Linked DNA regions of Pontimicrobium sp. SW4. The protein of the gene in region 2 interacts with the protein of the main gene of each other region in a pairwise test. Links are inferred from orthologs where the notes say so. Each region holds a gene or a part of one and is shown on either strand. Other genes may lie near its edges.

Region 1 (3,123 bases), 540 kb from region 2 along the record:
ATCTTTAATATCTACACCAATAGCATGCGCTAAATGGGTTTTTCCTAAACCAACTCCACCAAAAATTAATAATGGATTAAATGAGGTTCCACCAGGTTTATTAGCAACTGCTAAACCTGCGTTTCTGGCTAATCTATTAGAATCGCCTTCTAAAAAGTTTTCAAAACTATAGTTAGGGTTTAATTGAGATTCAATCTTAACATTTCTAATTCCAGGAATTACAAATGGATTTTTAAGTTCAGGGCTTTTATTATTTAAAGGAACATCAAGATCTTGAGATTTTAAACCGCTTCTATTTGAACTAGGAATTTTTTCGGTAAATGGTTGTTTATTGCCATAAGTGTTTTCCATTTTTATGACATAAACCAATTTTGCGCTTTCACCAAGTTCTTTGGTTAGAGCTACCTTTAATATTTTTACATAATGTTCTTCTAGCCATTCATAGAAAAACTTACTAGGAACTTGAATACTTAAAGCATTATCGGTTAGCTTTACTGCGGAAATTGGTTCAAACCATGTTTTGTATGCTTGCGGTTGTATATTATCCTTTATAAATTCAAGACAATTATCCCATACCGATTGCGCAGTTACACTCATTCTTCGTTGTAAAATTAATAGTTTGTTGTTGGTTAGTAGAAAATTTAAAGAATAGGGGTTTTCTCTGTTTGTTTTCTACACGACAAATATGTGAACAAAATTCTAAAAAAAAAATAGATATCTATTGAATTTTCAGTTTTTTTTTCTCATGTTTAAATCCGCATGAATGTACAAAATTATTTTAAAACTTCCTTTTATATTTTATGAAAAACTACGAGACAAAAATTCGTATTAGATATGGTGAGACTGACCAAATGGGTGTGGTGTATCATGGAAATTATTCAAACTTTTTAGAGATTGGAAGAATAGAATGGCTGAGGTCTTTGGGTGTGTCCTATAAGCAGATGGAGCTAGACGGCATCATGCTTCCGGTGATTTCATTATCATTGAAATATAAAAAATCGGCGTGTTATGATGATGTAATTTGTGTAAAGACGATATTGAAAAAATCGCCAACCGCGACCATAGAATTTGATTATGAAATCACAAATGAAGAAGGAGAAATTTTAACTTTAGGAAACACAATTTTAGCTTTTATTAATATGAAGACGAATCGCCCTACAAGGTGCCCAAAATTTATTTTAGACAAACTGCAAAATTAATCGTTAAACTCACTTATTTCGACTCCAAATATTTGGTCAAAAGCATCAAAAATTGGTTTCGCCTCTTTTTTTCTTACCGAAATATGGATTTGACAATCTAATTCTAATTTTTGATTAGTAATTTTTAGTTGTTTTTCTTTTATCACTCGCATGACCTTATTCATATTTTTGTAATCAAACTTAATAAGGAAATCTTTATTAATGGTTTTTTCAATAATCTTAGAATTTTCCAAAGCTAATTGAGCCGCTGTTTTATAAGCATTAATTAAACCACCAACACCAAGTTTTATGCCACCAAAATATCGAACTACTACAATAAGGACGTTGGTAAGGTTAAAAGATTGAATTTGACCATAAATAGGCATTCCTGCACTATTATTTGGTTCACCATCATCATTTGCTCTGTAAACATAATCTTCAGTTCCTAATTGATAAGCATAGCACCAATGTCTTGCAGAATGGTGTTGTTTTTTTAGTGTTTCTATATGGAGTTTAATATCGTCTTCAGAATTTATAGGAAAAGCATACCCAAAGAATTTGCTGTTCTTATCTTTAAACAGAACTTCTTTAGACGGTTTTGTAATGGTTTTGTATGTATCGTTAATTTCCAAATTATGCCAAAGTTACTAATAGAATAGAAACAATAGCTAAACTTATTCCTATCCAATTCTTTTTTGAAATTGATTCTCTAAATAAAAACAAGCCAACAAGTGTTGATACCATAACAATTGCAACATTATTAACAGTAAATAGAGTTGAGCTTTCAAGGCCTTCAAATTGCAATGCCTTTAATAAAAAGACAATGGAATAGTAGTTGATAACTCCTAAAACAATACCTCCAAAGATGTTCTTTATTTCAAATTTAAATGTTTGTTTTATTGCTTTATATGTTAAGATAAGCAAGCCTATAATTGCTGCACAGCCAAATATGGTAGCTGAAAATATAGGAATACCATTTTTTTGGACATACGTTGTTTCTAAATATTTTATAGATGCATCAATAACTCCTGAGCCTAAAAAGAGTATAAAAGGAAGAAACAACCCTTGTCTTAAACTAATGGAAGATTTAGCTTTTATAGCTGTAAGATAGACCGCAATAAGCGCTAAAATAATTCCAAATATTTTCTGAAAGTTAACACTTTCATTATAAGCATACAGTCCAAATATTACAGGAATAACCACACTCATTTTACTGGCTACCGAAGCTACAGATAGACCATTGCGTTGTGCAGTCAAAGCCATTAAGTTAAATACTGATATAAAAAGAAATCCTAATAATATAGCACCCAAAAACCATTTTGAGTTAAAAATTTCTGAGGTGTTAATTGAAGATTCGTAGCTAATAAGTCCACAAATACAAGCAGTTATATAATTAGTAACAATAGCATGAAACGTATTTATTTTATAACGATTAAATAGCTTGAACACTACAAAAATAGCAGTTGATGCAAAAATGCTGAGTATGAGATATATCAAAATAAATGCTTCTTAGTGGTAAATAAATGGGTTATGTCATCTCTTTCTGGAGTTAAATTCCAGGTATGGATTCCAAGCTTTGAGGCTGCATCAGTGTTTTCTTTTAAATCATCAATAAACAGACATTCAGATGGGGCTAAATTGTTCTCATTCAGCACAAACTCATAGATGGTATTACTTGGTTTACTTAAATGAATTTCTTGAGATAAATAAAACTTGTCAAAACAATTTTTAAATCGCTTATAACGCGATAAGCTCATATTTTCAATTACTTTTTCAATATGTAAATCGTTAGTATTACTTAATAAAATAAGCTTGTAGTAGTTTTTTATAGCAAGTTGCTCAATAAACTGTAATCTATGTTCAGGAAAATCTAATATGATGGAATTCCAAGCTTTAATAAAATCTAATTTTGCGATGTTTGGGAACTTTCTAGTAAAATAACTGG
Region 2 (3,441 bases):
TTTATAGAATTTGCAAACAAACAGATTTGAATAATTTACAAAAAGATGACTTATTCTATTATTACAAGGGTGAGTTTATAGGTAAAATTTTTACGCTAGGTATTGTATATTCTTTAATTGCCGTAATTGCTCAATGGTTATTTATTATACCATATATATATGCTTTTGTGCCTTTATCATTTTTTGCTGTGGTATTTTCTAATAATCCTGAATTAACCGAAACAGAAATCGTAAAGATTAGTTTTAGTTTAGGAACAAAAAAATGGTTGCTAACTTTTGGGTTACTATTTGTTACTGGTATTTTAGGAATGCTTGGTATTATAGCCTGTGGTATAGGCTTGCTTTTTACAATATCAATAATGTATCTTCCAGTGTATTTTGTATATCGCGATGTTGTAGGCTTTGAAGATGATAGCGAAATAATGAAAATTGGAACCGAATAAAATGACTAATTACAATGTTTTAAAACCTGTCTAGTGCAGGTTTTTTTTATGAGCAAAAGCAAACTAAAATTTGCAAATAAAAAAAATCGTCTACATTTGTACCTCTAAAAAAATGAATAATGGCGAAGAATTTAGTGATTGTAGAGTCACCTGCTAAGGCAAAAACTATTGAAAAATTTCTAGGTAAAGATTTTAAAGTAGAGTCCAGTTATGGACATATTTCAGATTTACCATCAAAGGAATTAGGTGTAGATGTTGAAGGTGATTTTAAGCCTAAATATAAAGTTTCAAGCGATAAAAAAGCGGTAGTAAAAAAATTAAAAGACTTAGCTAAAAAAGCTGATATGGTTTGGTTAGCAAGTGATGAGGATCGTGAAGGAGAGGCTATTGCTTGGCATCTTGCAGAAAATTTAGGATTAGACAAAGAAAAGATAAAGCGTATTGTTTTTCATGAGATTACTAAAGCTGCTATTCAAAAAGCAATTGAAAATCCAAGAAGTATAGACTATAATTTAGTTGATGCACAACAAGCACGTCGTGTATTGGATAGAATTGTTGGTTACGAATTATCACCAGTACTTTGGAGAAAAGTAAAAGGAGGTCTGTCTGCAGGACGTGTGCAATCAGTTTCTGTTAGATTGATTGTAGAGCGTGAAAGAGATATTCAAGCGTTTACCCCTGAAGCATCTTATAGGATAGATGCTGAATTTTCCAACGAAGAAGGTCAGACATTTAAAGCGAAGCTTCCAAAAAACTTTTCTACTAAAGCAGAAGCTCAAAAATTCTTAGAAGCAAATGCAAATGCTGATTTTAAAGTTGCTGATTTAGAGAAAAAACCAGCAAAAAAATCACCAGCAGCACCTTTTACAACATCAACATTACAACAAGAAGCTTCTAGAAAATTAGGTTTTTCAGTAAGCAGAACGATGAATAATGCACAACGTTTATATGAAGCTGGTTTGATTACGTATATGAGAACAGATAGTGTAAATTTATCTGACGAGGCTAGAAAAGGAGCACAAGCTGAAATTGAAAATGCATTTGGAGAAAAATATAGTAAACCAAGAAATTATAAAGGAAAAACAAAAGGGGCTCAAGAGGCGCATGAGGCTATTCGTCCTACCGATTTTTCACTACACACAGCTAATGTAGAAAGAGATCAAGCACGTTTATACGATTTAATTTGGAAACGAGCTATTGCATCTCAAATGAGCGAAGCGCAATTAGAAAGAACCAATGTAAAAGTTTCAGCCTCTACACACAGTAGTTTGTTTTCTGCAAATGGTGAAATGATAAAGTTTGATGGTTTTTTAAAAGTTTATTTAGAGAGTACTGATGATGAAGATGTTGAACAAGAAGGGATGCTACCAACGTTAAAAGTGAATGAAATTCTTTTAAACAATTATATTTCGGCAACAGAACGTTATACAAGACCTCCAGCAAGATATACCGAAGCTTCTTTAGTAAAACAATTAGAAGAGCTTGGTATTGGTCGACCATCTACATATGCACCAACTATTTCAACGATTCAAAATAGAAAATATGTTGAAAAGGGAAGTGTTGAAGGTGAACCACGAAACTATGTGCAACTTATTTTAGAAAACAATAAAGTTTCAGAAAAACAATTGATCGAAAAAGTAGGTTCAGATAAAGGGAAACTTGTTCCAACAGATATTGGAATGATTGTTACCGATTTTCTAGTAACCCATTTCGAATCTATTTTAGATTATAATTTTACTGCAAAAGTTGAAAATCAATTTGATGACATTGCAGATGGCAAAGAAGATTGGACAGAAATGATGAAAGATTTCTATAAAGAGTTTCATCCAATAGTAGAAGATGTTGCTGCCAATGCCGAAAGAGAATCTGGAGAGCGTGTTTTAGGAACAGATCCTGAGACTGGACGTCAAGTAAGTGTGCGTTTAGGAAAATTTGGACCTATGGTTCAAATAGGAACTGTTGATGATGAGGATAAACCATTATTTGCTAGTTTGTCACCAGAACAGCAATTAAATACTATTAGTTATGAGGAAGCCATGGATTTATTTCAACTTCCCAAAGCATTAGGTAATTATAAAAATGAAGAAATAGAAGTTAATAATGGACGTTTTGGGCCTTATGTAAAGTTTGGTAAAAAGTATGTGTCGTTACCAAAAGGTGTAGACCCTTTGTCTGTGGAGTTAGATGATGCTATAGAACTTATAAAAGAAAAAGAAAAGGCAGATGCACCTATATATATGTATCAAGATTTACCAGTTCAAAAAGGTAAAGGACGTTTTGGACCATTTATTAAGTGGAACAATATGTTTATTAATGTTAATAAAAAGTACGATTGGGACGATTTATCTGACACAGATATTGTTGAGTTGATTGAAGATAAAATTCAAAAAGAAAAAGATAAACTAATTCATCATTGGGAAGCCGAAGGTATACGTGTTGAAAAAGCACGCTGGGGAAGACATAATGTAATACAAGGAAAACTCAAAATAGAATTGCCTAAAACGGTAGATGTTTCTAAATTTACACTTGAAGAGGTGCAAGATATTATCGAAAAGAATGTACCAAAGAAAAAAACAAGAAAAAAAGCAACCACCAAAAAGAAATAGCACATGAACTTAAATTTTCTTTCACCAGTTCAAGACTTAGTTTTAGCACACAACGAATTACTCTCAAACCAAGTCTTAGGAAGAAAATTAAAGATTCACTCAAAACAACATGGGATGCCAGATTTAACCAATGTTAAAATGGCAATTGTTGGTGTGCTTGAAAATCGTAATGATATTAATTATATAGGTGAAGAGTTTCAATTAAGTGAAATTAGAAAATCTTTATACTCACTATTTCCTGGAAATTGGCATTATACAGTTGCAGATTTAGGCGATATTTTAAAAGGAGATTCCGTTGCAGATACCTACTTTGCTTTACAAGAAACCATAATTACTTTATTAGATAATAATGTTATACCTATTATAATAGGAGGTAGTCAGGACTTAACGTA

Evidence for each region.
Region 1: the proteins of topA (region 2) and ABGB03_RS09260 interact in binary tests that used the Escherichia coli proteins (3 or more experiments, as listed by UniProt). The link is inferred for Pontimicrobium sp. SW4 from one-to-one orthologs.

Annotation. Positions count from the first base shown.
Region 1 is NZ_CP157199.1:1,977,823-1,980,945, reverse strand. The notes cover bases 4-2,788. They hold ABGB03_RS09260 (YigZ family protein), read right to left. Parts: upstream 1,811-2,788; coding sequence 1,196-1,810; downstream 4-1,195. Other genes in these bases: ABGB03_RS09250 (HAD family phosphatase), read right to left, coding at 2,672-2,788; ABGB03_RS09255 (EamA family transporter), read right to left, coding at 1,812-2,675; ABGB03_RS09265 (thioesterase family protein), read left to right, coding at 801-1,199; dnaA (chromosomal replication initiator protein DnaA), read right to left, coding at 4-597. In the rest of the region: more of dnaA, read right to left, coding at 1-3; more of ABGB03_RS09250, read right to left, coding at 2,789-3,123.
Region 2 is NZ_CP157199.1:2,522,694-2,526,134, reverse strand. The notes cover bases 203-3,305. They hold topA (type I DNA topoisomerase), read left to right. Parts: upstream 203-562; coding sequence 563-3,049; downstream 3,050-3,305. Other genes in these bases: ABGB03_RS11715 (formimidoylglutamase), read left to right, coding at 3,053-3,305; ABGB03_RS11725 (hypothetical protein), read left to right, coding at 203-443. Also shown: more of ABGB03_RS11725, read left to right, coding at 1-202; more of ABGB03_RS11715, read left to right, coding at 3,306-3,441. UniProt on the Escherichia coli protein: Releases the supercoiling and torsional tension of DNA, which is introduced during the DNA replication and transcription, by transiently cleaving and rejoining one strand of the DNA duplex.